DNA from 2 places in the Paenibacillus sp. FSL R5-0345 genome. Region 2 is predicted to be linked to the other one. Evidence: riboswitches for the same ligand, from Rfam matches in the RefSeq annotation. Region 2 holds a riboswitch; the other holds the start of a gene.
The links. A riboswitch is a leader RNA that binds a small molecule or an ion and turns the genes downstream of it on or off. The one in region 2 is predicted to bind S-adenosylmethionine.
Positions count from the first base shown of each region.

Region 1: it holds a riboswitch for S-adenosylmethionine, as region 2 does, so the genes downstream of both, metA (homoserine O-acetyltransferase MetA) here and R50345_RS24980 (methionine ABC transporter ATP-binding protein) in region 2, are expected to answer to the same signal.

Region 1 covers NZ_CP009281.1:1,879,201-1,893,142, reverse strand. The annotation lists gene mqnC (cyclic dehypoxanthinyl futalosine synthase) at 1-484, opposite strand, end outside; gene R50345_RS08295 (aminotransferase class I/II-fold pyridoxal phosphate-dependent enzyme) at 753-1,925, opposite strand; gene metA (homoserine O-acetyltransferase MetA) at 1,962-2,882, opposite strand; SAM riboswitch class I at 2,997-3,127, opposite strand; gene corA (magnesium/cobalt transporter CorA) at 3,525-4,460, shown strand; gene R50345_RS08280 (HRDC domain-containing protein) at 4,543-5,559, opposite strand; gene R50345_RS08275 (ROK family protein) at 5,772-6,653, opposite strand; gene R50345_RS08270 (hypothetical protein) at 6,918-9,644, opposite strand; gene R50345_RS08265 (copper amine oxidase N-terminal domain-containing protein) at 9,688-10,545, opposite strand; gene R50345_RS08260 (Mbeg1-like protein) at 10,579-12,501, opposite strand; gene R50345_RS08255 (hypothetical protein) at 12,501-13,286, opposite strand; gene R50345_RS08250 (alpha/beta hydrolase family protein) at 13,375-13,942, opposite strand, start outside.
Region 2 covers NZ_CP009281.1:5,670,048-5,688,666, forward strand. The annotation lists gene R50345_RS24925 (NAD(P)/FAD-dependent oxidoreductase) at 1-924, shown strand, start outside; gene R50345_RS30965 (sporulation histidine kinase inhibitor Sda) at 1,056-1,199, opposite strand; gene R50345_RS24930 (YheC/YheD family protein) at 1,514-2,176, opposite strand; gene R50345_RS24935 (hypothetical protein) at 2,509-2,718, shown strand; gene R50345_RS24940 (GNAT family N-acetyltransferase) at 2,786-3,238, opposite strand; gene R50345_RS24945 (HesB/IscA family protein) at 3,343-3,702, opposite strand; gene mqnE (aminofutalosine synthase MqnE) at 4,075-5,181, shown strand; gene R50345_RS24955 (NAD(P)/FAD-dependent oxidoreductase) at 5,231-6,292, shown strand; gene R50345_RS24960 (YuzB family protein) at 6,377-6,631, opposite strand; gene R50345_RS24965 (NifU family protein) at 6,713-6,961, shown strand; gene R50345_RS24970 (MetQ/NlpA family ABC transporter substrate-binding protein) at 7,118-7,975, opposite strand; gene R50345_RS24975 (methionine ABC transporter permease) at 8,034-8,693, opposite strand; gene R50345_RS24980 (methionine ABC transporter ATP-binding protein) at 8,693-9,709, opposite strand; SAM riboswitch class I at 9,811-9,950, opposite strand; gene R50345_RS24985 (Cthe_2314 family HEPN domain-containing protein) at 10,050-10,784, opposite strand; gene R50345_RS24990 (COX15/CtaA family protein) at 10,892-11,875, opposite strand; gene R50345_RS24995 (thioredoxin family protein) at 11,967-12,311, opposite strand; gene R50345_RS25000 (putative polysaccharide biosynthesis protein) at 12,390-14,018, opposite strand; gene R50345_RS25005 (DUF456 domain-containing protein) at 14,046-14,531, opposite strand; gene R50345_RS25010 (Cof-type HAD-IIB family hydrolase) at 14,593-15,360, opposite strand; gene R50345_RS25015 (peptidoglycan D,D-transpeptidase FtsI family protein) at 15,438-17,543, opposite strand; gene R50345_RS25020 (peptidoglycan D,D-transpeptidase FtsI family protein) at 17,678-18,619, opposite strand, start outside.

The DNA of each region.
Region 1 (13,942 bases), 3.0 Mb from region 2:
CACGTACTACTTCCTCGAGCGATAATCCAGATACTTCCTTCATCTTCATAATCTCTGCTGGTGAGAAGGAATGCATTGTAATCTCAGGGAAACGTTGCTTAATACCGCGAAGGATATCTGTATAATAGCTGAAAGGAAGATTAGGGTTCGTTCCACCTTGCATTAGTATTTCTGTACCATTTACAGCGATGGTCTCAGCGATTTTTTGGTAAATCGTCTCATCCGGCAGTACATAGCCCTCATCAGAGCCCGGTCTACGATAAAATGCGCAAAAGCGACAGTAAACATCACATACATTCGTATAGTTAATATTACGACCAATTACAAACGTGGCCATCGGGTCCGGATGCCAGCGTTCCATTATGGTGTTTGCAGCAGCACCCATTTTCTCAATTTCGTTGCTCTCGAACAGTCGGATGGTATCTTCCAATTGGAGACGTTCACCCCGTAGGGCTTTGTCCAAAATAAGATCTATCGCACTCATCGTTCGCATCCTCCTTTTAAACCCTTAGGGGTATTGGTAGAATCACAAAATAACAGGAAGAAAAGACGTTGTCTCCTTTCAAGATGACAACCCTTTCTCATACAAATGAACAGTTCATTTCCTCATCGTATCACAATCTGAACAGCTTGAAAAATGCTTTTACATTCTTCGTAAAATCCCATCCAGAAGAAAAGCAGCATCGCACTAAGCGATACTGCTAGTTTATACTCTATTTCTCCACTAACTCCTGATTAAAAGTATATCCCAGTTATTTCGACTCAATTTCAGCCCGTGCCGCCTCTAGTGCGTGGCCAAGATCAGCAATCAAATCCTCTGCATGCTCAATACCGACAGAGAAGCGCAGCAAACGATCATCTACACCCACAGCATTTCGAATCTCCACAGGAATATCAGCATGTGTTTGTACAGCCGGATATGTCATTAGTGACTCTACGCCGCCCAGACTCTCTGCGAATGCGATAAGACGAATATGACGAAGAAGAGGCTCTACGTATCTGGCATCTTTTAATTTGAAAGAAAAAATACCGGTATTTCCTGAAGATTGACGATTCTGGATTTCATGCCCCGGATGATCTGGCAGTCCTGGATGGAACACTTCCGCAATTGCTGGATGCTCTAACAAGTAGTCGGCAATCGCTAGTGCATTGCTCTCGTGGCGCTCCATACGCAGAGCCAACGTCTTCAAGCCTCTCATCAACTGATAACTGTCTGTTGGTCCGAGAACAGCACCGATAGAGTTATGTAGAATTGCTATTTCAGCTGATAATTCTACACCCTTGGATACAATTAAGCCTGCCAGCACATCATTATGACCACCCAAATACTTAGTAGCGCTATGAACTACAATATCCGCACCTAATTCTATAGGACGTTGGAAAAACGGAGTCAGCAGCGTATTATCTACAATGCTAAGCAGCCCATGGTGACGTGCCCAAGTACACACGGCTTCAATATCCGTGATCATCATCAGTGGGTTCGTTGGCGTTTCAATAAATACAGCTTTCGTGTTGGGACGACGCGAAGCTTCCAGTGCATCCAAATCATTCGTGTCTACATAAGAAGCAGTGATTCCGAACTTGGACATAATCCGTTCCAACAAACGATAGGTACCGCCGTAAAGATCCAGCGAAACGATCAGATGGTCGCCTTGAGCGAACAAGGTAAGAATCGTTTGAATAGCTGCCATCCCTGAGCTACAAGCAAACCCTGCATCTCCAGATTCAAGTTCCGCAGCTGCATTCTCAAGCACCGAACGGGTCGGACTCTTGGTGCGGCTATAATCAAACCCTGTGCTCTGACCGAGTTTTGGATGACGAAATGCCGTTGCATTATAAATCGGAAAATTAATTGCTCCTGTGGCTGGATCTTCTAGAGAACCTATTTGAGCCAGTCTACTTTCAATCCTAAGTTTGTCATCCATGATTAATGCCTCCTAATTTATATTGTAGCGCTGTTATTAATAAACAATCGGGTCGATATCATAAGGCGTTTCTTGATATACATAGTAATTGAGCCAGTTAGAGAATAATAAATTGGCATGCGCACGCCATACTGCTGGAGGTGTACGTTCAGGATCATCTTTAGGGAAGTAATGTTTTGGCAAAGCCATCTCCATCCCTCTAGTCACATCACGGTCATATTCCCATTTCAAGGATAGAGGATCATATTCGGAATGTCCGGTCACAAATATTTGTTTACCGTCATTTGTAGCCACTAGATACATACCAGCTTCTTCGGATTCAGCCAGAATCTGCAGATCTGGATTATTCTCAATATCTTCACGGGAGACGTCGGTATGACGGGAGTGTGGTACATGGAATACCTCGTCAAAGCCGCGCAACAATTTAATGTTATTTTGATTTATCGTATGAGCGAAGACGCCAAAGCATTTCTCAGGCAATGCCACTTTACGAACACCAAAATGATGATATAAGCCTGCCTGTGCCGCCCAACAAATATGCATGGTTGAGGTCACATTATCCTTGCTCCATTCAAAAATCTCTTTCAGCTCTTCCCAATACGATACTTCCTCGAACTCCATTTGCTCTACAGGAGCACCTGTAACGATTAGGCCATCCAAACGGCGGTGACTGATCTCGTCAAAGGTTTTGTAAAAGCTCTTCAAATGTTCAGCAGAAGTATTTTTGGAAATATGGGATCGTGGATGCAATAGCGTAACATCAACTTGTAGTGGCGAATTTCCAATTAAACGCAGCAATTGAGTCTCTGTCGTCTCTTTAGTCGGCATGAGGTTCAGAATAGCAATCCGTAGTGGACGGATATCCTGATGGAAAGCCTGACTTTCGTCCATCACAAAAATATTTTCTCCGGATAGTACTTCTTTCGCCGGTAAACTGTCGGGAATTTTAATTGGCATTGTCTTTCCACTCCTTAGCTGAATTTAGTTGTTTTGCCGCAATGCGGCTTGCTGAACAATAAAAAGACCTTCCTCGGAAATCGAGAAAGGTCATATCTACAGTCATATGCGCCTCTCTCATCTGCCAGAATGTTCCTGAAGACGATTAGACGTCTGCAGAAGTTCCGCAAGAATTAGCACCGTGCGTTTACACGCCGGTTGCCGGGTTTCATAGGGCTAGTCCCTCCACCTGCTCTTGATAAGATTTAGCTGTATTCAATTAAATTACTTTAAAATTCACTTTAAATCATGAACCTCCTTTTCGTCAAGTCCATACAATGCTGAAGAAGCCTCAAAATCACAATAAATTTGCTTGAAAGAGGCATACTCCGTTGTTATACTAGACAAGTATTTCATACCTGAACGAAAAGAAGAGGTGAGAAGAAGAATGGAAGGCGACCCGAGCTCGCAAATTAGTGTACAGAATGAGCAACCACACAGGATAATCATCAGCTTGCCGGCGGCGGGAGCAGTTCTTCTTCATGCCCTCGAAACGTCATTTGGCCCTATGTATTGATGTAACGCCGGCCAAGCTGATTTTTTTCTCTGTGCTTAATTTAGCAGTCCCTGGTGAAGACCTGGGGATAGGAGGAGTGAAATCAGATGAAAATCCGGCTGGTGAATGCAGGGGTTTTTACACCTATTGATGAAATTGATGAAACACTGACACCCCCAACGGAAGGGTTCTATTGGATTGACGCCGATGTAGAGGATTTAGAGCTGCTTCAGCCTTTGTTCAACCTACATGATCTTGCTGTTGAGGATTGCCTTAGCGAAGAGGATCAGCGTCCGAAGATCGAAATATACGAAAGCCACTACTTTATAGTTGTAAATAGCATCCGCTTTGATGATGAAGAAATTTTCCTACGGGCGCTCAATGTATTCCTTGGAAGACATTACATCATCACTGTAACGAAACAAAAGATCAATGAACTTCGAATCCTAAAGCCTATGCTCTGGGAGCAAGAGGTAAGCGAACCGGATATGTTCCTTTACTTACTTATTGACCTTGTCGTGGATAACTATTTTTCCGTCGGCGACCGGATTGAAGCTCGAATTGAGAAGCTTGAAGAGGATATCCTAATGCATACCAAGAAATCTCATCTAAGTGAGATTATCGGTCTGCGAAGTGAAATTCTATGGTTGAAGAAAATGCTGGGACCACAAAAAGAAGTAATCAATACCCTAAATAAAAAAGACCTCCGTCTGATTGATGATCAGTTGCAGAAATATTTTAGCGACATTTATGAAAATGCGGTTAAAATATCTGAAACCTTTGAGACGTATCGCGATCTCATGGGCAACTTACGAGAGGCCTACCAATCCAGTATCGCCAATCGCGCGAATGAAATTATGAGAGTGTTTACTGCGATCACAACAATATTCATGCCTCTGACCGTAATTACCGGAATCTACGGTATGAACTTTGATCATATGCCCGAGCTTCATACGAAATATGGCTATTATGGCGTTATAGGCGTTATGTTAACGTTAGGCTGTGGGATGCTGTATGTTTTCCGCAAGAAGGAATGGCTATGAAACGAACCGGACGAATAAGCAAGACGAAGGCCCTGTAACCGTAAGGTATAAGGAAGCCTTCGTCTTTTTGGTATGCGCAAATTTAAAAGCTGGTCGCCATGCCCACTTTATGCGTTTGCTCTCGACGGAAACGGATGCGGATCAATCGCAGGCGCTCATAATAAATATCCAATCCATCAGCAGCAGAAAACCCCTCTCCATAAACTTTATTTAACACCGGTTTTAGAAAGAGATCCCCGAGCTCCACATATGCATTCCATACCGCTTCTTGCTCATTCTGTGGCATATTTCCAAGCTCTACATGGATCAGCTTCTCAACGGAATAACCTTCTCTTTCTAGTTCCTCTACCACTTCAATCAGTTCACGCCGGTTCACTCCACTATTCACCTTAAGCTGTTCCAAACCCAATCCATTCTCGATCCCCTGCAGTAAAATCCGCCGTAAGCGCAGTCGTTCAAGCTGCTTCTTATATTTGACCTCTTTCTGTTTATAAAGCCAATTTACAAAAGACTCCTCTTCAATTACTTCTTGAACCCAATTTAGAGGAAAGGAATGCTCCCTTGCCGCCACAGTCGTTATAGCCAGCCAATCGGTCCCAAACTGTGCTACCTTACCTTCTCCTACACCTGGAATTTGTAACAGCTCCTCTGGCGTATGCGGTAGAAACGTGCTTAACAAGCGCAACAGACGATTACTGGCGAGAATATAGGGCGCCTTGCGTTCACTCGAAGCTTTTCCACGGCGCCAAGCACATAATTCCTCATAAATAACCTCATTCCCATGATGTTCGCTGTAATATTGAAGCTTCAGTTGCTCCTGATTCCGTCCAGTAAGACTATCCTCCTCGTGGAATATCCCATCGATTAAGGGTCGATAGCCATCTCCCATCTTCACCGCTAGCTCATGCCTGTATACACAGAGCATTTCATTCCAAGAACCACCTTCATACCATAAATTCTCGATGTAATTCTCCCCCCCTGAAAAATCGCGCCAGCCCAAACTCCAGATCCCCTCTTCCTCTCCAATCCACAGCTGGGCGTACATCTCTTGATCCACTCCAGATATTCTGGATAAACGGTTCATAAATACAATTTGCATATTCATCCCTACCTTTCTCAACTTACAGTAAGCACAATAACTACCCGGGCAGAGCCTCCTTCGGACCGAACAAATCCTTTCTCAAGTAGACCCCGAAACGCAAAAAAAGCACCTCTCTCACGATAAACGTGAAAGAGGTGCTTCCTCATTAAATGCTATACTGTTAGATCCTAGAATACCATATATTACCGAACAGTCAATGTCTTTTTATACTAGCTTCTAGCTAGAGCTAATGTAGCCAGTCCAATCGCTCCAGCAAGCCCAGCATTATCTCCAAGACCTGGTGACACAACATAATTATCAATGTCGACATTAAGCGATGGATGCTGTACATAACCGTTCAATAGCTCTTGCAGCTTGGTACGAATTAACGGAAATAAGTGGCTTTGCTTCATAACACCACCGCCCATGACGATTTTTTGCGGAGACAGAATCAGTACATAATTCATGAGTGCATGCGCAAGATAGTGCGCTTCCATCTCCCATGCCGGATGATCCACCGGAAGGTCGCCTGCCGGTTGTCCCCAGCGTTTGCCGATCCCCGGACCTGCGGCTAATCCTTCAAGACAATCGCCATGATATGGACAGTAACCTTCAAACGTATCTTCTGGATGTCTACGAACTAGAATATGTCCCATCTCAGGGTGAGACAATCCATGGACCATCTGGCCGCCAACAACCGCTCCTGCTCCAATGCCTGTCCCAACCGTAATATACAGACAGCTGTCCAGACCTTTAGCTGCTCCCCACTTACTCTCTGCAAGCGCCGCACCATTCACATCCGTGTCAAAGCCGATCGGAACGTTAAATTGCTCAGCCATGGTGCCTACCAGATTATATTGTCCCCAATGAGGTTTTGGTGTCGTTGTTATGTAACCATAAGTAGGGCTGTCCAGCACAGGATCAATGGGTCCAAAAGATCCGATTCCGAAAGCTTCTACATTCTTCTCTTTAAAATAATCTATTACTAGTCCCATCGTTTCTTCCGGTGTAGTTGTCGGAAAGCTAACTCGGTCAACAATGGTACCGTCCTCATAACCAATCCCACATACAAACTTTGTTCCTCCTGCTTCAATCGCTCCCAATAGCTTCACAGCAATGATCTCCCTTTCTCTAGTTAGAAGTAAATACAATACCCATACAAAAATGAATAATATCATTTAAAAAAGCAATCACCAGTCCTAATTATACGTCGAATGAAGCGCTATCACAACAAGTATAAACGCCTTCGGCATCCTTATAAGGACGATAAGCGTTTAAGCGAGAAATATAAGGATAATGTATAGCGTGAAACTTATTTGTCTTACAATTTAATAAAAACACCCTCCATGCAACTTTGCATGAGGGGTGTCTGTCCTTTAGTTATTCAAGTCATCGAACATGGAGCCTTTTACCGTAACCTCAATCTGATCCAGCGGCTTAATGCCGTTTAATTTGCCTAATGATTTGTAGGCATTGGTACTCTTGGACAGCTCCACATCTGCCAGCCAAGCCTTGACATAGTACTTACCGTCTGGCATTTCAGCTGTAGTATAGACAGGGAGTTTGTCTTTGTTAATCGTAATTGTTACTGTAGACTTCTCCGTGATCTTGTACATATGCTGATTCAAGCCTACATATTCACGGTATTTGAAATTGTTGAAGCTACCCAGTGTGCTAGACTGCGAGTAACCTTCCAGGATATTTTTCCAGAATTCATGGGTGCCTTTATCACTTTCTCTATCCTGTGAATATGGAATTTCTTCTACCTCTTTAGTAAAGCCTTTCTCAACCGTCAGCAATTTCTCATTATTCACACCCGTGTCATTCTCTACTGATAATGCTGCTGGCTTTCTCGCAAAGTTATTACCGTTTTTGCTGAGCGGCTCATTCCGCAGATTAACCGCAACCTTCTCCTTATTAATATACATAAGATCAGTTTCATAGCGGAATGAATTCGTAAGGTCTTCAACAAGCTCCTTATGATCCACGGTGTCTTTATCCGTGTCCTTAAACATCACTGTCTCCAGCGTAAAGGTATAGGTTCCAACTGGATTAAAATAATACCCCGATTTAATTGGATAATCATAGCCTTGCAGTTGTTTATCAGTTGCAAACACGGCAGTGTCGTAAGCAGATTTGTTGTTAAGCATTTTTTTTGCGGTATCTCTGGCCTTCTTATAAGCTTGAGCCATGCTATTCTCTACCTTCCAGCCGACATCTCCGCTTGCCTGTTGTGTAAAGATACGTTCGAATTTACCCTTAACCTTCGTCCAGTCCTGCAAGATCTTATTCTCATCTTCATGAGCCATCCAGCGAATTACATTATAGTTGTAAGGTTCACTTGTCCAGAGTAGCTTTCTGATTAACGAATCTGCTTCATTTTTGTCTATTGAATTCTTGTATAACTTCGGCGCGATTTGTTCGAGCCCATTATAAATATAGGTCCGAATGGTTTTGACGTCTTGCCCGGGTGTAAACGGAGCCGAGGTGCTGCCGCTCGTCGTATATGTTTTACAAGATTCAACGTCTTGGCCTGCCGCGTTCTTACTGGTGCTGCAAACCTCATAATCACGGGTATAATTTCTGCTTACAGTACCTTGGAAACTTATATTTCCTGACTTCTGATTAGGTGTGTACGGAGCTGGATTACTATACCATTTGCCATTAACCGGATCATCACCAAAATCAGGGCGCTGCAAGCTAGCAATGATGTCAGGTTTTCTCGCTATTGTACTGGCAGCATCATTCACAGCGGGATTGTTCTCCACTCGAAAATAGCGATAGATCGCATCCGTATTATTAGTAACTTCCAAAGCACCTGTAGCATTCCCACTCCAAGTGAAATTAGCATAGGGCGGCTGTAAAACAGCTTTTATAGCAGCGCCATCAGCTAAACCGAAGTTCACTTTTTTTGATAACACATTGTAATCCAGATCAAAAGAGCCTTTGGTCGTTGGCATCGCGGGGACCTTCTGAATCCATCCATAAAGCTCATTATTTTCGTACAAAACTTCCTTAGGTGACTTTTGACTGTTCAGATTAAATCGTATGTTCACATCCCCATCTGGCATAGTAAATGTCGCGTAAAGAATATTGTCCGCCGCATTAGCTGCAAGCTTAATTTCACCAGCCAACGTTGACGCATGGCCGTGGTATTTTACGGGAATTTCCTTCCCGTTACTCGTAATCTTCCAAGCAAAATCTGTTGTTTTCTGGGTAGCGAAACTGGATCTGAGTCTAATCCCAACAGTTACCTCTTGTCCCTCTAATGCGCCGGTTGGCATCGTTTCGAAATGAGGGGATAAGTCATTTACCTGCAAAATAAAAGGAGCGATAGGAATGCCTAAGTAAGTGATATTTCCGTTAGAACCCTCAATGTAGATACGACCCGATCCCCATGACAGATATGTAGGCGGTTGCAGGACATGTACATAATCTATCCAATGACCACCCTTAGACGGAGTCGCATCCCTTGTATACACAGGACTGCCTTTAAGTGTACTGTTTTGATTGTTATAGATGAATTCAGCGTATGTTTTTTCAGCGTAATCTCTATTTAATCCATCGATAATGGATTTTTCAAAAGTTCCATTAGAATCTTTTAGATATTCACTTTTCTTATTGCTATAATCATCGAAATTATTCTCTGTAATATTGTACAACTCTTTAACTTTTTCATTTTTCCATGGACGATGAACCATATTGAAATCTTGTATCTGCTTTCCACTCCAACCTGCATACCAGGGCGCGCCTTCCGCTGAGACATCCTCGCCATCTTTTGAATAACCAGAGAAGGCATGCATTTTACTATGTTCCAACCAGTAATGAGGCTCTCCGTAAACTATTTCATAATTATTACGGTTAGAATCAATACTTTTTTGAAGTAAATCTTTTCTTAGGTCCCTGCTACCTACTTTAACTGGGTAATAATCAGGCCAGCCATATATATTTTCCATATCATTATTAATATATTTTATAACTTCCTCTGGTGTTTTAGGTAAGCTCTCCAAAGGATCGTCTATCGCTTCCTCTGAGAAAACAAAAGTATTAATAGATTGAAATAATAATACGATTATCGCAAAAATACGCATAGATTTTTTCATATATTCACCTATCTCATAATATTTTCATATCTATTCATAAATCCTATTTCCTCCATATGGAAAGATGTACACTCCCCCACTCCTTAGATTGCACTATAACTTTAAAGTTTTTATCTGAGAATTCCTTTATTGGTAATACATCCACTCTTTCTCTTTTAGATCTTACATACTCCATAATAGAATCCACCACATTACTTTCAATCTTTTGTTTTAGAATTTCTTCTGCCTCATTAGCTGCTTGCACAGGATCAGCATCTTTAACTTCATATTGAACTGTGATTTGGAAAAGGTATTTACCCTCTGCTGGCTCAGAACTACCAAACACTGTGAGTTTAGAATTTGAAATATAGACAGGTTCCCTATTTGGTCCTAACTCAGTGTATGGAATTTTAAAACCTTCAACCGTTGCTACTTTTGGTTCACTTGAATTCCCTGTTTCTGGAGTACTCGTAGGAGGCTCATTCCCCGGAGTAGTAATATAAACCGTCTTCACGGCATCATCCCATTTCACGTTTACACCGAGCCCTTCATATACAAAACGAAGCGGGACAAACGTTCTTGATTGCTTAAACAGTGCAGCCGTATCCATTTGCTTCGTCGTTCCATTAAGCTCATAGCTCTTTTTCCCGATATAGACACCCATGGTTTTGCCTTCAAGCGAAATTGTCGCTTTTTTAGCCTTACTGTCCCATAACACCTCAGCTCCAAGAGCTTCACTTATAAAACGAACTGGAAGCTGAACTCTTTGCTGCGCATCAATAAAAGGCTGGGCATCTGGAAAAATCACCTTTTCTCCATTAACTACTACCCTCAATGGAAGACTTGCGGCTAACCCCGTAAAACTCGAAGAGAACAGGACAACCATAAATAATACAACCAGCGAACTCATTATTTTTTTCATATAACTGCTCCTCTCAATTTAGTTGGCTATTGCTTAGTTCAGACGCATTGTATTAGTACTTGCACGGGCAGCCGCAACAATCTTGGATTCGATGTCCCGATATTTTGTTATCGTGTATTTTAGGCCTGCGGTTTTGCTATGAATTGCTGTTGTTACAAGATTTTTTTGTGTCCTAACTTCATTGCTTATACGCTGCAACTCTCTTAATTGGGCTTGCACATAAGATTCACTATAAGCTCTGCCCACATTAGAACTTACTCCAGAAGCTATAGACAATATCCTTTCGACGATTTCAGCAATGCTCTCCTCCTTACGCACCAGGCTTTTCTGCAGACTCTCCAGTTTATCCATATTCGCCAAAATCTTGGCTCCTTGTATGACACTGGCGGATGCAACTGCAATTTTCGTTATAGTTTTTGTAATGGTCGATTTAACTTTGCTGATTGCTGAATCTTTAATCGTACGAGCGCCAGCGATAAATTCATCCTTGGTTTTCTTGATTTTAGCTTTTACACTTTGGAATATATCTCCCATTTTCTTCATCGCTTTGTCTTTTACACCGATCCAATATTCCTTCTGGGCTTTTACATATTGAATAGTGTTATCCACAAACCGGTTGAAGCCATCTTTCATTTTTGTCATAACATCAGAGACTGCTTGTTTTACCTTTTGTGAAAACTCCGCAATTCTTTCACCGATTAGATTAGTGACTCGGACAGCTTCTGTAACCATATTCGTTACAAATTCAACACTTTGATTATAAAAGGAAACCACTCTCTCCTTGATGTCTTCCACCTTTTGCTTAATCCAGGGAATGACACTGTCAATGACAAAACCGATTATATAAAGCGCAATCAATGCTTTTATAGTACCAACGAGTACAGCTAACGCTGTAGTAATCGCCGCAGTAACAACTGCAACAGGCCCAACAGTCGCCAGTAATACTCCAACTACCGTTATTCCTGCAATCGCTAATGGCCGTAAATCCACTTCCCCATCCAGTACTTTGAACACCCCTTCAACCAAACTCTCCTTCAGAAAATCAGGGATGACCTCCAAACCAACCGTAATATTATGCACGAGGTTAGGAACTAAACCCCGTGTCTGGGAATCCGAAAGTAGAAAGGTGTTGTTTCCATTGGTCTTCAGTGAGAGTAAGGAGTGATGAGCCAGTACGTCATCCCGTTCAGATTCAGTATCTATATAAATACCTGCCGAGGGATTTAGGAATAAGGCCGGTACGATGTCATATTTATTCCTGAACTCTTTGATTTGCCCTTTTTCATTCATTTCATCAATATTCGATTTGAACTTGTCTAGTACATCTCCATTAAATCCCGGAGCATTAAAGGTTGAAGCCGAAATGAGGTGTTTACGCAGATCCTCCGACAGAATAAAGGAAGAATATAAAGCCAGGTTGCCTCCTAGCGAATGCCCGGTCAAATATAAATCATAACTGCCGTCGGTCTTAAAGCTTTTCATATACTCTCTCGCTTCCGTTTGCTGCATAGCTTCAATGGAGTACGCCGTTGTCCCGTTATTTTTCCAGTCATTGCGGTAAAGTGGGTTTTCCATAGGTTCACTACCCCGGAACGCAGCTACCTTTTCTCCGTTAAGGGTATCCACTGTAAATGCAACAAAGCCTGATTCCTCTTTTTTATTATGAGAGACGATATTGGAAATCTCCCAATTCTTATATGGAGGTTTATTCATCTGCTCTATGAGAACAATCCACTGGTCGTATTCTTTAACTCCGTTAAGATCGTTGGGAAAGCGCTCTTTTAATTGCCGCTGACCTTCGGGTGTAGAGTAGAAACTGAGAACTTCGCCGAGAGTGATTTTGTCGTTCTTACGTGTATATATTTTCCCAAGGTCTTTATTATCTAATATATCTAAATAAACAATCTGGGAGATTTGCTTTAACTCAATCTCTGAAAGAATATCAGGATCAGCCATTACAATCCCCCTCTTTGTTCAAAGCTTTCTATTCTTTTCTCTTTCCATATTTCATAATACTCTTCTATTTCTTCTCGGGATTCTTCAATCTCCCCATCTGCCCCTAAACTGTAACCAACCATCGTTACAATGTTAACTATTCCTGTTTCCTTCGTTTCATCACTATAATAAAGATCCACATCTGATTCTGTCTTTTTGATGTCATCCAAGCGACTATGAGCATCAGGAGTGAGGTAAGCTATAGTAATTAGACTACTGACATATTTGTTTTCCTCTAACCTTTTCACAAATGCTAACTGGGCTTCAATTTCTTTATCACGATCCTCGTTTCCTTTATTATCCATATAGTTATCACAATTTAAATATACTGTTACAACCTGCGTATTCGTTGGATATAACTTCAGAAATTGCTCATAGGATATCTTGGTATCGCTATGTTCGGGATAAACTAGACCTGTTTCGTTGGCGACGATAACCTTACTGTCAGGCCAAATACTAGCAGCCATTTCTTGAATGTGTGGTTCCTCATTTCTGGCAACTACTTGGTTTAAGTACTTGTCATAGACCTTTTTCAGATCCTTCGTAATTTCAACAGGAAATCTTAGCGTTTCATCTTTTTTTGGATAAACCATCGCCTTCAACGTATTGTTGTTCATCGTTCCCCAGCCGCCGCCTATACCGTCAAGGACAAATTCCTCTCCATACTTTTCATGTAAGGAGCTCAAAATTTTCTTTGCCGCTTTCTCATCTTTGGACTCAGATCCACAACCCATAAAGCTAAACATTGATACTAACAACATCAGAGTCAACACCTTCCTTGTACAAATCTTGTTCATGCAGCTTCACTCCTTTGTGATGACGATCCAGTTCACGCTAGAATTCAAAATCCAGCTTCAATTCCGGGAATTTGAACATTTGATTCATGTAAGTTTCAACCACCTTATCGAGGTGTCCTGTCATTTGGTTAGATAGCTTCTCCATACATTCCATGATAGCGTCCGTCAATTTATCGAGCCACTCTTCAATATGATCCATCAATTGATCCCCTATCGGACTGCAAATCAGAAGAATGGATAAGACAGCCTGTGTAATTTCATTTAACTCCTCCGCCACTTCCGCTGCCTCAAGCATGGCTGCCTCAGATAATTGCTCGAACTTCGCATGAATATCGTCAAAGAGAAAGGATTCCGGAATATTATTCATTTCGGTTCTCCACACACTGAACTTTTCATCCACCATTCGCTCATATTTGTGAGCAATTTCAGTCAGTGCACCTCGTACTTTTCCAACATCCAGTTGATCTATTAAGGTAAAGATCACATACCCCAAATGATCTGATGCACGTTCGGTTAGTCCGACGGTATCCCCAAATCCACTCATAACAGCATCAAAAACAGGCGTATGGTCTTCCGTTAAGGTATTAATCCTGGACAACATAGCA
Region 2 (18,619 bases):
TTTTACGGTGGGATGCGTCAGGCATCAGTAACACTTATTGAAAGTATGCCCCAATTGGGAGGACAACTTGCTGCACTTTATCCTGAAAAATACATTTATGATGTAGCAGGTTTCCCAAAAGTAACTGCACAAGAATTGGTTGACAACCTGACACGGCAAATGGATATGTTCCAATCGAATATCCGGCTGGAGGAGAAAGTAATTTCTGTTCAGAAACGGGACGAACGCCATTTTGTAGTTACAACTGATGTAGCAGAATACCACAGTAAGGCTATTATCATCACAGCTGGTGTAGGCGCTTTTGAACCTCGCCGTTTAGAACTGCCAGACGCAGGACGGTTTGAAAAAGCCAACCTCCATTATTTTGTAAATGATTTAAATGCCTTTAAAGATAAAAAAGTTCTGATTAGCGGTGGCGGAGATTCCGCAGTAGACTGGGCGCTAATGCTGGAGCCGATCGCGGAGCAGGTAACCCTGATTCACCGCCGGGATAAATTCCGTGCGCATGAACACAGCGTAGAGAATCTGATGGCTTCCAAAGTTAACGTAATTACACCTACTGAAATTACAGAACTGCATGGTGACGAGTTCATAACTAAGGTTACCTTATCCCATATCAAAACCAAGGAAACACAAGAGATCGAAGTCGACAGTGTAATCGTCAATTTCGGATTTGTTTCCTCGCTAGGACCTATTGCAGAATGGGGTATCGATATTGAAGGAAACTCCATTGTCGTTGACTCACGTATGGAAACAAGTATTCCAGGTATCTTTGCGGCCGGTGATATCACCACATATCCGGGTAAGCTAAAGCTAATTGCTGTAGGATTCGGTGAAGCTCCAACGGCTGTGAATAACGCAAAAGTCTATATCGATCCGGAAGCTAAGCTTTCACCAGGTCACAGCAGTAATATGAAACTCTAATTCTATCTACTACAATAAAAAAGGGTATTCTGATAGGCCTATCAATAGCAGCCTATCAGGATACCCTTTTATGTTTGTGACTCGCGGTTTATTTATATGTAGCCAGCTACAAAGGTATACTTTGCGCTCTTTTAATGAAGAACCGCATGAACTGGAGAGTGTAAGTTTCGTTTGCGAATCTCAACGAGTAGAAGAGCGATGAAATCATGCTCTAGTTGCAATTCTATCGCTCTATGGTAAGAGTCTAGAAGCATCTCATCGGACAATTCAACCATAACGTTCATCTACCTTTCCTGTATTTGGATCTGAATCTATCATATCAAACTATCATTTTTCGAACAAGCGTTCGTGTTATCCACAAGTACATGTGGAAATCCTGTGTATAATATGTGCGTAAGCGTTACAAAGGTGATAACTGCACAGTGGAATATGGGGATAATAGTTATACACAGGATTGAACCACTTGTATACAGCTAAAAATATATTTTTATTGTAAATAAATTACAATATAATTTACCCCAAAAGAACGCAACTAAACGCAATTTTATCTCACTACTCTATTATCGTCAATTTAAAAATATTTGTTAATTTACTGAGGTCTTGTATTAACCTCCAAAATCCATATTTTACCTGAATAATCCACAGCATAATCAAAGCCCAGTTCACCTATTCCCGGGAAGTGCCGCTCCATTAGTTCAATACATACAAGTGTTAGTCTACGCATCTCCGCTTTCTTCGCCGATGCTTTCATCCGGGGCAACGATCTGCGAAGTCCTTCACGACAAGAAAGCATCGTACCACCTTTACATAAATTGGTTACGAACAGGCCCGGTCGAGCTAATCTTCCTACCATGGAGCGAAACTCCCATACAGCACCATTTTTCACTACCTTTACCCGATAATCAATAGGACGCCCGCCAATCCTGGCGAGAGAAATCCCCTGTTGAATCAAATATCTGCGTCTGACCTTGACGAAATGGAGCGCCCGTCTCATGGATCTGAAATCCTTGTAAATTCGAGTTCTGTCCATATAAGTAAATCCATAACCTCGGCTATCCCGAAATACTTTGATTACACCGTAACCTCCGCCACCAACTATAGGTTTAATAACAACATTTCCATATTTCCGGAGCATGGCTAACAGTGAGTCAGCCGAATACACCCTCGTCATTGGTATATAATGAGAAACCCTCGCGTCACTGAGCAATGCTTCTGTCTTTAACCATTTGCTAGCCAACTGTCTTCCCGACATTGTCCTTTCCCTCCTTTCACATTCCAGCCTACCCTATACATTACTCAGAAGAGGTCCCGCCCTCTTGTATGATTGTCCGTGTAGGAAGAGGCTATTAGCAAAAAGGGCTTAGAGCTTGTATCGACAACAATCTCAATCATGCATAGTTAGATTGCAGATTTTGAAGAATCTTATCTCTGAACATTCGACATTTTAATCGTAATGGATGAGTTCACTATAACTAGAATAATCTTCAAAATCGTTGTATTATTAATAGCGGTTACATTTTCAATTCTAACTATATAATTATGTCTCAGAGGTTCTTAAAAAAAACAGCGCGGGGAGGGCTCGGAATGGCTCAGTTTTTCGAGGTATTATATTGGGTGGCCATGCTTGGGATGTCCATCGTATTGGCTGGAACGACTATACTGATCTGCGCTATTGGCTTTAAATTCATTAAAGACAGACGCAGAGCATTGGGTGCTGGCTGTATTGCCTTTTCCCTTGGAGCCGCAGCGCTCATCGTGTTTATGATTAATTACAAGTTCATTATTCCAGCCTAAGTGTACCCTGAAACAAACAGAAGCCCTCTCACGGAATTCCGTCGGAGGGCTTTTGTTTGTATTGTACTCATATATCTAATGAAAGACGGATCATATCTACTACTTTAATCCCATTCTCAACAATCTCTTCACTATAATGTCTGATAAAAAAGTCTTTATCGATTCCGGTAATTCTAAATCCACATTTCTGATAGAGAGCCAGCTGCCCTACACTTGAATTCCCGGTACCCACTTCAATCGTCTTCGCACCAAGTAATCTCGCATTCTCAATCGCATGATAGACCAACCGTTTTCCTATTCCTTTACTTTGCTGCTTCTCATCAACGGCTATATTCACTAGTTCTACTGTCTCAGGCCTCGTTTGTAGCAAAACATAGACACCAATAATGCAATTTTCTATTTCAGCTACAAAACATTGACCTCTTTCTAAATACGCTTCAACAAGACTTTGTGAAGGATCGGCTAATAACAACAGATGCAAAGGGGGTTGTTCTTCTGCGTTTAATTTCCTTATCAGCATGCTTAGAGCTCCTTGTGATGACTTTTGTCATTGAGAATATAAAAAAAGCCTCCAAGCCCGATGTTCTAGAACTCAACATAGGACCTGGAGGCGTGTCGTTGCAATTAGCAAGGCTCTTCGTTCGGTTTCCCTGCATCCGTAGCTGTCCGGAAGCTTGAGCCGCAGCCGCAGGTTGCAGTAGCGTTCGGGTTATTGATGGTGAAGCCACCCGTCATGCCGGATTCTTCAAAGTCGATTTCGAGACCATCAAGGTAACGAAGATTCTCTTTCTCCACGACAACCTTCATTTCTTGGATGTCCATATATACGTCCTGCTCGGTTTCATTATCATCAAAGCCCATAGCGTATGAGAATCCACTGCAACCGCCGGGCGTTACTCCAATACGGAGGAACATGTTCGGCACTTCTTGTTCAGCAAGCATCGCCTTCAGTTGTTCTGCTGCCTTTTCGCTAATATTAATCATGATCATATCCTCCTATAAATTAGATTCACTTCATAAGAAAAACTTATGTTTAAGAGACCTTCCGGTCAAAAGTTGCTTTCTTAAAAATATATACTTAATAAACTCAGTATAACCCACTATTCCATTACCCTCAAGTCACAACTGCCTTATGCTTGACCTATCACCCCAAAATAAACCATCCATATCCAGCTGTTGATCCCCTTATAAGAGAGGTTTATAATAAGGAAGGCAAACATAAGTAAAAATTCGGAAATTTGTCACGGAGGCTAACCCTCCGCTTTATTTTCATGAATGAACAGCTACCGTCTGGGTAAGTCTGGGAATTATCTGCGGGCAATGGACCCCGTAAAACTTTCAGGAGGAATTCATAACATGTCTACTCTTTTCACCCCCCAAACAGACGCCCGAATGATGAACATTATTGAAAAAGTTCGCGGCGGCGAAAGATTGAATTTAGAAGATGGCGTTTATTTATATCAAAGTAACGACCTACTTACCATTGGTCAATTAGCAAATGAAGTTAATCTTGCAAAAAACAACAACAGGGTATATTTTATCGAAAATATGAGTCTATATTTCACCAATGTTTGCGAATCACATTGTGCATTCTGCAATTTCCGCAAAGATGATGGAGAAGAGGGTGCTTATACCCTATCCGGTCAGGAAATGGTGCAATATGTCGAACAGCATATTCATCCAGGTGTACGCGAATTCCATATCGTGGGTGGGCATAATGACAAGGTTCCTTTCCAGTATTATGTGGATTCTTTAAAAGCCTTGAATGAACGTTTCCCTGAGGTAACCTTAAAAGCATACACAGCAGCTGAGATCGATTTTTTCACCCGAATTAGCGGATTGAGTATTCGTGAGGTTCTGGAACAACTGCGTGCGGCAGGTCTTAAAACACTTACCGGTGGTGGCGCAGAAATATTATCCGATCAATACCGTAAAAAAATGCGCGTTGATAAAGCTAATGTGGAAGAGTATCTGGAAGTTCACCGTACAGCACATCAGCTTGGCATGAAGACCCATACAACGATGCTCTACGGCTCCATTGAGTCTCATGAAGACCGTATTCGGCACATGATGCAGATCCGCGATCTGCAGGACGAAACCAATGGTTTTATGGTATTCATTCCATTATCTATGCAGCCTAAGAATAAGAATGCAGGGATTATGCGCCGCAACTCCGCTTATGAGGATCTGAAGACGATTGCGATCAGCAGATTGATGCTCGATAATTTCGATCACATCAAAGCATACTTCATTAATATCGGCCCTCAGCTAACTCAGGTTGCGCTGAACTTCGGTGCTTCTGACGTACATGGCACCATTCTTAAAGAACGTATTAGCCATGCGGCTGGCGCCTTAACACCTGAAGGCCTCACACGCGATGAATTGATTTGGTTAGTAAAAGGGGCTGGACGAATTCCAGTAGAACGCGATACGTTCTACAATCCGATAAAGGTATACGAATAAAAGACTACCTTAGATCCGTTATCCTATATTGAAAGGAAGTTCGGTCAGCATGAGAACACTACTCGTTCTGGGCGGCGGCTATGGCGGCTTGGCCCTCATTCAAGAATTGCTCAATAATCATCTTCCTCAGGATATTGAAATTATCTTAATTGACCGAATGCCTTATCAAGGAATCAAAACGGAATATTATGCACTTGCCGCAGGTACAGTAACGGACTATCACTTGCGGATTCAATTTCCGGTTCATCCCCGTCTTACCATCCGTTACGGGGAGGTGAGTTCCATTGATTTGGATAGCAAAATCGTTACAATGGAGCCTGACGAAACGGTGTCTTATGACATTCTAGCCATTGCGCTAGGCTGTACTGACAATTACCATAACATCCCTGGGGCTGATCAATACACTTGCAGTATCCAGACCTTTGCAGGGACTCGGGAGACTTATCAACGCTTAAACGATGTGAAGCCTTATGGAACGATAAACATTGTTGGCGGTGGACTAAGTGGAGTGGAATTGGCGGCAGAGCTTCGGGAGAGCCGACCAGATCTTAATATTGCTATTCTGGATCGCGGTGAACGTGTCTTGTCTGCTTTTCCGGCAAAGCTGTCACAGTACGTGGAAGAATGGTTTCATCACCATCAAGTACAGACGCTGGGACGTGTCTCTGTATCCCACGTTGAGAAAGATGCGCTTTTTAACGGTACAGAAGAAATTCTTTCAGATGTTACGGTATGGACAGCAGGGATTCAACCCGTGAAGGTTGTTCAGGAATTAACAGTACCGAAGGATCGTGGAGGACGGATCATTCTGGACGAGTATTATCGTATACCTGATTATCCGGAAGTGTATGTGATTGGCGACTGTGCCAGCCTGCCATTCGCTCCAAGCGCACAAGCTGCAGGAGCGCAGGGTGAGCAGGTTGCTCAGGTAATTCAAGCCTTATGGCGCGGCGAGACCCCTAAGCTTCATGCTATTCGTCTGAAGGGTACCTTAGGCTCACTAGGCAAGAAAGCTGGATTTGGTCTGATGGGCCAACGCTCCGTTAAAGGACGGGTTCCACGTATTCTCAAGAGCGGTGTGCTCTGGATGTCGAAACGCACTTTAGGATAAACCTAAGGGCTGCTCTATTCCGTATTTATAACGGAAAAGAGCAGCCCTTTATTTTTAAAAATAAATTATATGTTGCGCGACTACTTAGTCAAGGTCTATATTGAACCAAGCCTCTAGCTCTTTGATTTTGGCAGAAATCTTTTCTTCTAGCTCGTCAACAGTATCTGCTGCAACGATGTCTCCTTCGACCATGGCGAAAGGTGTTAAATAACATTCCCCACAATTGTTCAGGCATCCGTATTCGATTACATCGTAATCGGGATTTTCTTCCAGCTTATGCATTAGTTTGTCTGTTCCGTGACCCATGTTACTGGCACAAAATTCAATAATTGGTCTCATGATGATCTCCCTGTTCCGCCTAACCATTTTATTTTTTAACTTTTTGTACTATAATGAACTTACGAAAGGAGTGATTGAGAAATGAGTGAGAATGCACAAAGCACCGAAATGTATGATGAAGTATTGGAAGTGCTGGATAAGCTTCGTCCGTTCCTACAACGCGATGGCGGCGACGTTGAACTAGTTGATGTAGAAGACGGCATCGTTAAGTTGAAACTTATGGGTGCCTGCGGCAGCTGCCCAAGCTCCACGATCACCTTGAAAGCCGGGATTGAACGCGCTCTTCTTGAAGAAGTAGAAGGCGTACAAGAAGTTATGCAAGTATTCTAATCCCATTCAATATCATTCCCGATCTTCCTCTTCAGGAGATCGGGATTTTCTTATTATAGTGGATTTACCCTTCTCCTACAACATACAGCATAAAACCCGCATGCCATTAGGCAGCGGGTTTTATGCTGTAATTAGAGAGTAAGCTAGCTCTCTGTCTTAAAATGCTGGAATGATCGAGCCTTTGTACTGCTCTTCAATGAACGCTTTCGCTTCTGGAGAATTCAGTGCAGCGGCAAGCTTTTTGATTGCATCGGAATCTTTATTATCAGGACGAGCTACGAGGATGTTAGCATAAGGGGAATCCGTACCCTCGATGAACAAAGCATCTTTAGTAGGAACCAGATCAGCTTCCAAAGCATAGTTAGTGTTAATCAATGCAAGATCCACTTCATCTAATTGACGACCTAACATTGCAGCATCTAGCTCGATGATTTTAAGGTTTTTCTTATTTTCAGTGATATCTGCTTGGGTAGATGTGATGTTGGTATCATCTTTCAAAGAAATCAGTCCATTTTTGGCAAGCAGGATTAGTGCACGACCACCGTTTGTAGCATCATTCGGGATGGCAACTTTCGCACCATCAGCCAATTCGTCGATGGATTTGATTTTTTTGGAATAAGCACCAAAAGGTTCAACATGAACAGCTGTTACGGATACTAGATCCGAACCGTTCTTTTGATTCTGGTCATCTAGGTAAGGCTGATGTTGGAAGAAGTTAGCATCCAGGTTCTTCTCTGAAAGCTGAACGTTTGGTTGAACATAGTCAGTAAATTCTTTGATTTCCAAAGTAATTCCTTGAGCTTCAAGCAATGGAGCAATAGCTTTTAGAATCTCTGCGTGTGGAACAGGTGAAGCACCGACCACCAATTTCACTGGTTCTGTAGTTGATCCATTTGCAGCACCGTTGTCTGGCGCACTAGTGGCAGCCGAGTTAGAAGCATTATTGTTATTGCCGCAAGCAGCCAGCACCACAACCAGTGTCAGACTAAAAAAAGTAAGTAGTAATTTTTTCATTTTAAATCCCCCTCTTATCCTTGGTATTTGTATGAATAAGGCTATATATGGACGTACCTTATTTCCGTGTGAAATGTCGTACTAGCCGATCACCGGCCATTTGTAGCAATTGCACCAGTATGACCATCAAGACTACTGAGATAATCATAACTTCCTTCTCATAACGGTAATATCCGTAACGGATTGCTAGATCCCCTAGACCACCGCCGCCTACCATCCCAGACATTGCCGTATAGGAAACCAGTGTGACCAGTGTGATCGTAACTCCAGCGAGCAGACCTGGACGAGCCTCTGGCAAAAGAACGCGCAAAACGATCTGATTCGTAGATGCTCCCATCCCTTGCGCCGCTTCGATTACTCCGCGATCTACTTCTCTTAACGCCGTTTCCACCAAGCGAGCAAAGAATGGAGCTGCACCAATTACCAGCGGTGGGATCGTACCGAGTACTCCGATAGAAGTTCCAACAACGGCTTTGCTAAATGGAATTAATGCTACCATCAAAATGATAAACGGTACGGATCGTAAGATGTTTACAACGAATGATAAGACCGAGTAAATTACTCTGATTACTATACTATTCGATCTTCCCCATAAATACAATAGAATTCCGAGTGGTAAACCAAGAATAATTGTGAACATTCCGGAAAATATTAACATTTGCAAGGTAGCAACCGTAGCATCCATCATTTCTTGCCAGTTTAAGTCTGCGAAATTCATTACGAAATCACCTCCACTTCAAGACCTTGAGCGGTTAGTTCGGCTATTGTCACAGCAATCGCTTCAGCTGGACCCTCGAACCTTACAATCATTTGTCCATAAGGTACGTCTTTAATCGTTGAAATGGTGCCGTGCAAAATGGCAAAGCTAACACCTGTTTCTCGTACTACATTGGAAAGTGCGGAGCCGTAGGTCTTTTCTCCGAAAAAAGTAATTTTGACGGCCTGAGAGTTGTCCCCAGCAGCAGCGTCAAGCGCCGTACGAAGGGGTCCCTCATTCTGTGACTCACTACGGATGAAATCGCGAGTAACTTCATGCTGCGGCTTTAAGAATACCTCCGTAACTTTACCTTGCTCAACGATACCACCACCATGAATAACCGCAACACGATCGCAGATACTCTGAATCACGTGCATTTCGTGAGTGATCAGCACAATAGTCAGATGGAACCGTTTATTAATATCGAGCAATAGCTTAAGGATAGAGTCTGTCGTTTGTGGATCAAGCGCAGAGGTTGCCTCGTCACATAGCAGCACATCAGGATCGCTGGCAAGTGCCCGTGCGATGCCGACCCGTTGCTTTTGCCCTCCTGATAACTGAGATGGATATTTATCCCGGTGTTCTTCAAGCCCTACTAGGGCAAGCAAGTCTTTTACTTTTGTATCAATAGCTGCTCTCGAAGTGCCTGTGAGTCGCAGAGGAAAAGCAATATTATCGTACACTGTCGCAGATGATAGCAGATTGAAATGTTGAAAAATCATCCCAATTTTGCGCCGCTGTTCCTGCAGCTGACCTTGGGTAAGCTTAGTTAGTTCAATACCATCGACCCAAACTTCCCCTTCTGTCGGGCGCTCCAACAAATTAATGCAACGGATCAATGTGCTTTTTCCCGCCCCTGAATGCCCAATGACTCCGAATATTTCACCTTTCTCGATAGACAGATTCAATCCGGAAAGTGCTGTGGCCGCATGGCTGCCTTTTCCATATACCTTTGTTATTCCTTTTAGATTAATCAACGATCATCGCCCCCTTTATATTTCACTTATTCCATACAAAAAAAACCTCCGACGATCGATGCAGATCGCAAGAGGCTCTGTGTGTTTATTTAGACAATGCCTTCTCATCTGCCAACGACCACAAGCCTTGCGTCATTGTAGGAATTAGCACCATGACATTTGTACATAACGCTTATCGCGCTGTATACAAATCGGTTGCCGGGCTTCATCGGGCCTATCCCTCCGCCACTCTCGATAAGATATAGAGTATGAAATTTATGTTTGAATTTGTATAGACTTTAATGCAAGCATAAGTATAGTAAGTTTCTTGTTTTTTGTCAAAAGGAAATATATTGAACGCTTATGATTTTACCCGATTTGGCTTGCTTATTTCCTTACGCAACTGCTCATTGCTGTAGCTATATGCTGCGATTAACGTCTTACAGTTCATTTCGAGGGATTGCTTTAAATCCTCTAGATGGCTATCTAAATCCTCAAGCTGAATTTTGTCATGCAAGCCTTGATGTCGCTGCCATAAATCATCCTGCATTTCAGAATTCATATAATGAATTTCAGCATTTCTGCGCTTGCGTAGATTCTCCAGTGGATCACGATAAGAGTTCTTGATCTGTTCCAATTGATCCGCTAATGCTGGATGCACATTCAATAGTTGAAGTTGACGCAGCACTGTAAAATAAGAAAAGTGCGTTTTTAATTTGGAAGTTTTGAGGTCATAGAAATGATTCAGCACCGTTCCAAGCTTGTCCAGAAGAGAGAACACACGAATAAATCCATCTTTATAAAAATAAACATACCGCGCATAATCGCCTTGTTCCACTGGTGACATATCATCCATATAACCGGCGATTACCGATTTTCGGTAAAAAGCTGCAGCGAACCAGCTTTGCTCCAATTCATCCAATGAGGAGATCAACCCACGTGTCCAAATCTCCAGCTTGCGGTATTCGTGGTCATTATCCTCATGGGCGTTCATTTCCTTGCGCAGTAAAGCTGCAAAAGTGGCCATATTCTCCATCGCATCAGCCAATACACCGCTGTTCTTTCGAGGCGGCTCTCCAAGTATAACCCGCAGCATATCCAGTCCTCCTAAAGTTTTGTCCAGCACCACGATATACCGATTTCCACTTTATTATTCCGCAGGTAAAGCGACTCTATCCGCGAAGGGAACTTTCTACCAAGGGGTTACAACGGTGTCATTGGGTTCGTTGGATTTTTTTCAACAACGACATTTCTCGCGCTACTCAGCTGCCAGACTCTTACGCTCATATAACATAAAACACCAAACAAACAAGCAATCAACAAAATATGAGCCAAAGCGGCAAATATGTACAATCTTTCATTATCTAATGTGTAAACAACTGCAGCTCCACTAAATACCTGCATCAAGCACAGCAGAACAGCCGCTACGCCAAGAGCTCTTAGCTCGGGGTAATCCTTATGTTTCCAAAAAGCTAAATGTCCAAGCACCGCGGTAAGAATAAATAAGATCAAAGCCGCAATCCGGTGTGTAAAAACAATACCGACTCCCCCGGAAAGCTCAGGCACCCATTCACCGTTGCAGAGCGGCCAGCCAGAACATCCACCGCGTGAATCTGTATGACTAACAAAGGCTCCAATATAAACGACAACATAGGAATATAAGGCCGTAAAACAGGTTAAATTGCGGAAAGCTTTGCTAACAGGCTTCTTCTGAATCTCCATCTTTTGATCGTAATCATAATCGCCTGCTTCATGCCGTCTTTTTGTTCCAAGTGCAAGCATCAGAGAACTAGAAAAAGCGATCAAGGAAAAACCCATATGCAGTGCCATCACAGCAGCAGATTGGGATTTAATTACTGCAAGCGCTCCCATACCACCTTGTACAATTACAAACAACAAAGTCATAAATGCATAGACCAACAAGTCCCGGCGATTTCGCGCATAACGCCAAAAAGCAAACATCGAAGCAAGTGACAATAAACCAGCCAATCCGCTAAACAAACGATGAGTGTATTCAATCATCGAACCTACAGTATAAGCAGGAATTAATTTGCCATGACAGAGCGGCCATTCATTTCCGCATTCCAATCCCGATCCAGTCTTCGTTACTACTGCTCCCCCTAGTACGGCTAGGAACATGATAAGGCAAGTAAGATAACTAAGCCATTTCAACTGATTTGTCGTCAAAAAATATCACCCGCAGTTTTTAGTAATGAAGAAGCATTTTAAAAAAACCACCGCTTTTGCTCAAACAGGCGAAAGCGGTGGTTTTCCGGAATTACTGTTGAAGACTTTGATGCACTTGAACCGCTTTATCCAGGAAATTCTCAATTTCCTCGCGGGATTTACGTAATTTATTAACGAATCTAACCAATTCACGTCCATCGGAATACGCGACGAAGCTTGGAATCCCCATAATATTTTGTTCCTGACTAACATCACCTACAGCATCAACGTCAACCTCAACCAGCGTTAAACGATCTGCATAGGCTTGCTCTACCTCAGGGATAAAAGGATCGATAAACTTACAATCCGAGCACCAGTCCGCCTTGAAGATGGCTACTGTTAAGCGTGGAGATTGAATGGCTACCTGAAATTCACCAGGAGAACTTATTTTGTCCATAGTTTGTTCCGTCCTTTCTTCCATATCTGTCAAATTTCTATTCTTTAAGTGAAGCAAAATGTCATGCAGAAGTCAAACCTATTCTCTCATACGAACACGCGCAGGCTGTAATTTCATCAGCGGATTCAACAATTTTTGCAGTGCACGCGGATAACTGGAGATTTCCTGTTTAGTAAGCACGCCCAGTACAATTAGCAATACCAGGTAAATAACAACAACTGCAGCCCCTACAACAAGACAAGTGATCAGAAACGCCAGACGTGCAGGCATTAGATCCGTTAACAGAATTCCAGCTTGGTTCAAACCAAAACCAATACCTCCGGACACAAGAACCGCAATTCCAAAGCCGCCCCACCGTTTACCCATAATTTCGAAAGGTACAATGGATTTTAGCATTCGTAAATTAAGAATAGTAATGACTACGAAACAAAGTGCTGTTGCGCCGATAATCCCGTATATCCCAAATACCTTACTTAGTAAGAAGCTTGCTACTAATTTAACAATAATACCCACTAGCACATAATACATTGAAATGCGTGATTTGCCCATACCGAGCAAGATGGAGTTCGTTGTCATCATGGTGATCTGAAAGATCGTTCCAATCGTAAGCATCGCCACAATTCCGCTTCCGTCCAAGCTGCTGAACAATAACCCGTTTACAGAATAGGCTGCTGCCACAAGTGCCAACACAATTGGCATCCCTGTCAGAATAGAAATCCGCAAAGCAAGTGTAATTTGCTTCTTCAAGTGTCCCTCATCACGACGGGCATAAGCAGCTGAAATGATCGGAATCAGCGAGGTACCTAGCGCAATGGCTAGAACCGGTGGAATTCCGGCCACACTTTGAGCACGTGTGGTTAGTATACCCAAAGCTGCTGTTGCACTCTCTCTACCCATCTGATCAATAAGCAGCGGTACAGCCAAAGAAGTATCAATTACATTCACTACTGGAATCGTAAGTGAGGAGAGCACGATCGGAATCGATAGTGTGAAAATATCTTTGTAAATTCCCCAAATCGGCAATTTTTGAGTGGTATTGTAATTTAATCCTTGCTGTTTATCCTCTCGGCGCAGCTTGATTGCAAAATAAATCATGACACCAAATGCTGCAATACTACCAATTACGCTACCGAAGGATGCTCCCGCAGCTATAGTTGTATTGTTATATCCCTGCTGTAATAGAATATAAGCTAGTAAAATAGCGACTAGTACGCGAGCGAACTGCTCTACAATCTGTGAAATACCACCAGCCATCATATTGTTACGCCCTTGAAAATATCCACGCATCATGGCAATTGCCGGAAAAAGTAAAAGCGCAGGTGCAATAGCCCTAACTGCCATCGCTGATTCAGGTACATCAGCAATATGTGTCGCATAGAACGGAGCGCCTATGTACAGCAAGGCAGTCATGATTACCCCTGCTGCTACTGAAAACAGCAATGCTGCATGATACACTTGTCTCGCCTCTTCAGGACGATTCAGAGCGTACCGCTCGGAGACCATTTTACTGAGCGTACTTGGAATACCTGCTGTAGCCACGGTGAGCAGCATTAAATAGATATTGTTCGATACCCCAAATGATGCTCTCCCCACATCATCAAAAATATGATCCAGCGGCACCCGCTGAACAAGCCCGAGTACCCTTGCCACCAAAGCTGCTGCAGCAAGGATAAGCGTGCCTTTTACGAAAGACTCTTTCTTGGACAAACCATTTCCCCTTCTTCACTGTTAAAATTAAAACCGGACGACCCAAATAAAAAAGAGGACGACCATAATAATTTGTAGCACAATTTTGACAACAGTACTACTAAACAACCCAAGTATTGATCCTACACTTACTTTGGCAGCTTTAGCTGGTGAAGAACCCACGATCAATTCTCCTATAAAGGCACCCAAAAACGGACCAATAATAAGTCCAAAGGCTGGAATTACAAATGGACCAAGGATTAGCCCAATCGTACTTCCGATAATGGATGAACGTGAGCCGCCAAATTTCTTAACGCCCCACGCCCCTACAACATAATCAGCAATAAATAGTACTACAACGATCAGCGTTTGAATGATCCAGAACCAAACACCAAAAGGCTCGAAAGAGAAGAACCAGCCATATACGAAAAAGCCAAGATAAATCGCTAGTGCACCTGGCAATATCGGATACACAGCCCCGGCCAGTCCTACGGCGAATAAAGCAATAATAAGAATCCAACCCAGGATCGTCAATACTTAACCCCCTAATAGCAAATATGCTCTATGGATTCACTTCGAATATAGCAATTCTTTATTATTGGCTGCCTAAAGAGGTTACCACTTCATTAAAAATATACTTTTGGACAACTTCAGCGATACCATCATTATTATTAGAAGCCACCACAGCGTCAGCCTCTTCTTTAACCGTCTCCTGAGCGTTGCCCATAGCGACCCCAAGCCCTGCCTGCTGAATCGCCGCAAGGTCGTTGAGGCTATCGCCAACTGCTATAACTTGGGACATTTCTAGCCCGAGCAGCTTACAGACTTCCTTGATTCCGGTCGCCTTATTCACACCTAGAGGATTAATCTCTAGATTATGCGGGGAGGAGTTCGTAATCTCCAGTCCACCCATATCTTGAAGGCGAAGCAGCAGCTTATGACGAAGCTCATCATCTTCGGTGTGATAACCGAATTTAAGCCATTCTCTGCCCGTTACATCCCCATCCCAGTTATCCTGTTTATGAACCTTTTCCGTAGAATAGGCCCAGAACCAAATGTCATCTTCCTTCGCAAGTTCATACATCTGTTTTACTAGCATAGGGTCCATCAGCGACCGGCGATAAATTTCGTGCGGCGCTCGCCACACCTCACTGCCATTCACAGTAATCATTGGTGTTCCTAGTCCAAGCTGCTCTGCATATGGAAATGCACTTGTAAAAGCCCGGCCTGTCGACAGACAGACATGAACGCCTGCGTCGACCGCCTTTTGAAGCCATTCCACCGTTGTAGGTGTAATAATTTGTTCATCATTCAGTAAGGTTCCATCCATATCCAAAGCAAGCAGGCGGTATTTGGCAGTCATTGCCACCCCTCCATTCTTGTATGCTCTCTAAAGAGCAGCTGTTTATTTTTTATTCCATATTCACCTTAGGGTCAGAGTTATTCGGTACCTGTAGCCGTTCCCTCCTTCGCAGGGTCATTGACATTATTACCTGACTGAAGGCTCTTCTTCGGAACACCATCAAGCCCGTATTCCCAATCATAAGCATCGAAAATTTTGCGTGCTACAGGCGCAGCACTTTGGGAACCAAAGCCACCCTCAGGAATGACTACGGCCACTGCCAGCTTAGGGTTATTACGTGGAGCATAAGCAATAAATACACCATTATCGCGAATTTGACCCTTAGCCACTTGCTGTGATGTTCCTGTCTTACGAGCAAAATCATAAGGGAAATCAGAAAAAGCACTAACTTCGCTTCGCATACCCTGTTGTATTTCTTTCCAATAGGATTTATCGAAGGCTGTTACTTCATCCAGTACCTCACGACCGAACTCCTTGACTACTTTTCCATCAGCATCTGTAATCTTGCTAACGAGTTGAGGTTTGATCCGCTGTCCTTCGTTAGCAAGTGTAGCTACGTATTGCGCAAGCTGCAACACTGTATAACTACCTTGTTGACCGAAAGAAGCATATACAAGTGCCGCTTGTGCACTACCCGCAGCCTCTATATTGGTATAGTTAATCTGTCCTAAGAATTCATTTGGCAGACCACTTCCCGTGGATACACCAAGACCAAACTCTTTCATATACTTATCCCAGACATCTATCCCCTTACTCTTATACTTCTCATATAATCTTTTACCGACCATATCAACCATGAACGCATTCGAGGACTTCTCAATCGCTCTTGCAGGGTCCATAGAACCGTAGACATGTCCTCCAGAGTTTCTTACCTTGGTTTCATGACCTGTTTTACCAAAAGTCGCAAAGCCTTTATCTGAGTAGTAGGTTGAAGGTGTAAATAGACCTTCATTCAGACCCACGAGTACACTTAACGGTTTAATAGTTGAACCTAGAAGCAGCACTGATCTTAGTCCATTCCCTGAAGTTCCTGAAGAAATCGGGTTAATGGTACCGTTCTGGTAGTTGTCCATAATACTGTTCCAGACATCTGTAGATAAGGAGCCTGATGTCCAAATATTCGTATCGTAGTCCGGCATACTCGCCATACTGACGATATTTCCCGTATCGACTTCCATCGCCACAGCGTAACCCGTTAATGCATTAGGATGCGTTTTACCCTGTACAGGATTGGAATGCAGCCACTTAATCTGATCCATAATGGCCTGCTCTGTCTTCATCTGGATATTCTTATTAATCGTTGTCCAAACGTCGTTACCTTTCACAGGAGGGACAACTCGTTCGACTTTCTCAGCCATATTCTGTGGATTTACAGAAATTTCTTGATACCCATTTTGTCCCCGAAGCTCTCTCTGATACTGTAGCTCCAGACCGTCAAATCCGACAAATTCATCATCTTTGTACGTTAGTCCTGGCTCTGGATTGTTCTTCATAGCATTTAAGATATTCTTATAAATATTAAGGCTGTTTGCTGATTTAAAAGGCTTGATATACCCTATCGTCTGTACGGCAACCGTATCTTTATCGTAATGACGAATGCTTTCCTCGACAATTTCAAGACCCGGATATTCACCCTTATGTTCCATGAAATAGGCTACTTCCTGAGTAGTCAGATCAGCCTTAATCCGCCGTGCCATAAAGCCGAGTGATTTGCGGAAATATAAATCCAGCGCTTCAATAACATCTTCTTCTGTCATCTTTTCAGCATTTGGATCGCCATATTTATTGAAATCAGCTACCAGCTTCGCCGCCAATGCATCTGACTTGGCTTTAGCTTCCGGGGTCAACGTAGTTTTACCGGTAATTTTATCTGTTTGTTTCGCGGTATACTCCTTATTGAGTGTAATATACAGCGATTGTACCGGCGTAGAGTACGCTAACTTCTCACCTTCAGCAGCATAAATTACACCTCTCATGGATGCAAGAGGTACATTTTTGGTATCTCTGCTTGTCTCCACTTCGGTTAAAGTCGGGCCTTCCACGAACTGCAACACAGCCAGGCGTATAATAATTACGCAAAATATAACGAACGTGCTAAAGAAAAACACGTTGAGTCGCAGGCCTATGGAACTTTTACTGCTGGTCTCATCTGGAGGTGAGGCCTGCTTACGGAAAAAACTCACAGTATATTTCTCTCCTTTTTCTCTAAAATATAAGAAACTATAAGTTTCACGTTATACATTATCCTTATATTTTTCGCATAAACGCTTACCGTCCTTTAGGGACGCCGAAGGCGTTTTTATTTGAAATAAGCCTGTTATTCTTGAATGGGTTCTGTCACAGGAGTTACATTCTTTTTTGGCACACCATCGAGCCCGTACTCCCAATCGTAGGCGTCAAAAATCTTTCGAGCCACCGGAGCAGCGCTGTTGGAGCCAAAGCCGCCTTCAGGTATAACAACCGCTACGGCCAGCTTCGGATTTTCTCGCGGGGCAAAGGCAATAAACACCCCATTATCGCGGTTTATATTTTTTCTGTCTGTTTTTTCAGAGGTACCTGTCTTACGTGCAAAATCATAAGGAAAATCATCAAAGGCACTAACTTTACTACTCATCCCCTGTTTGATCTCTTTCCAGTAGGATTTGTTAAACGTTACCTTATTAAGCACTTCTCTTTGAAATTCCTTAACCACCTTACCTTGCGCATCCGTAATCTTACTAACGAGCTGAGGCTTAATACGCACCCCTTCATTAGCAAGGGTAGCTGCATACTGGGCAAGCTGTAGTGTAGTATAGCTGCCTTGTTGGCCAAAAGAAGCATAGATCAGAGCAGCCTGCGAACTGCCTGCGGCCTTAAGATCAGTGTAGTTAATCTGGCCCGGTGATTCACCTGGGAGTCCACTTTTCGTAGATACACCCAATCCGAACTCTTTCATATATTCGTCCCAAACCTCAATGCCTTTATCCCCCGGATATTTCTTGTAAAGCTGTTTGCCCACCATATCGACCATAAATACGTTAGAGGAATCTGTAATCGCCTTTGCTGGACGTAGTGAACCATATACGTGACCCGATGAATTTCTTACGGAAGATTTATTATCCTTACCGAAATAGGTAATGCCCACATCTGTGTAAGTTGTTGATGTATTAAAAAAACCTTCGTTCAAACCAATTAACACACTTAATGGCTTAATCGTAGATCCCATAAACACAAGTGAACTAAAATCATGACCTGATCTACCAGACGAATTTGAAGTAAT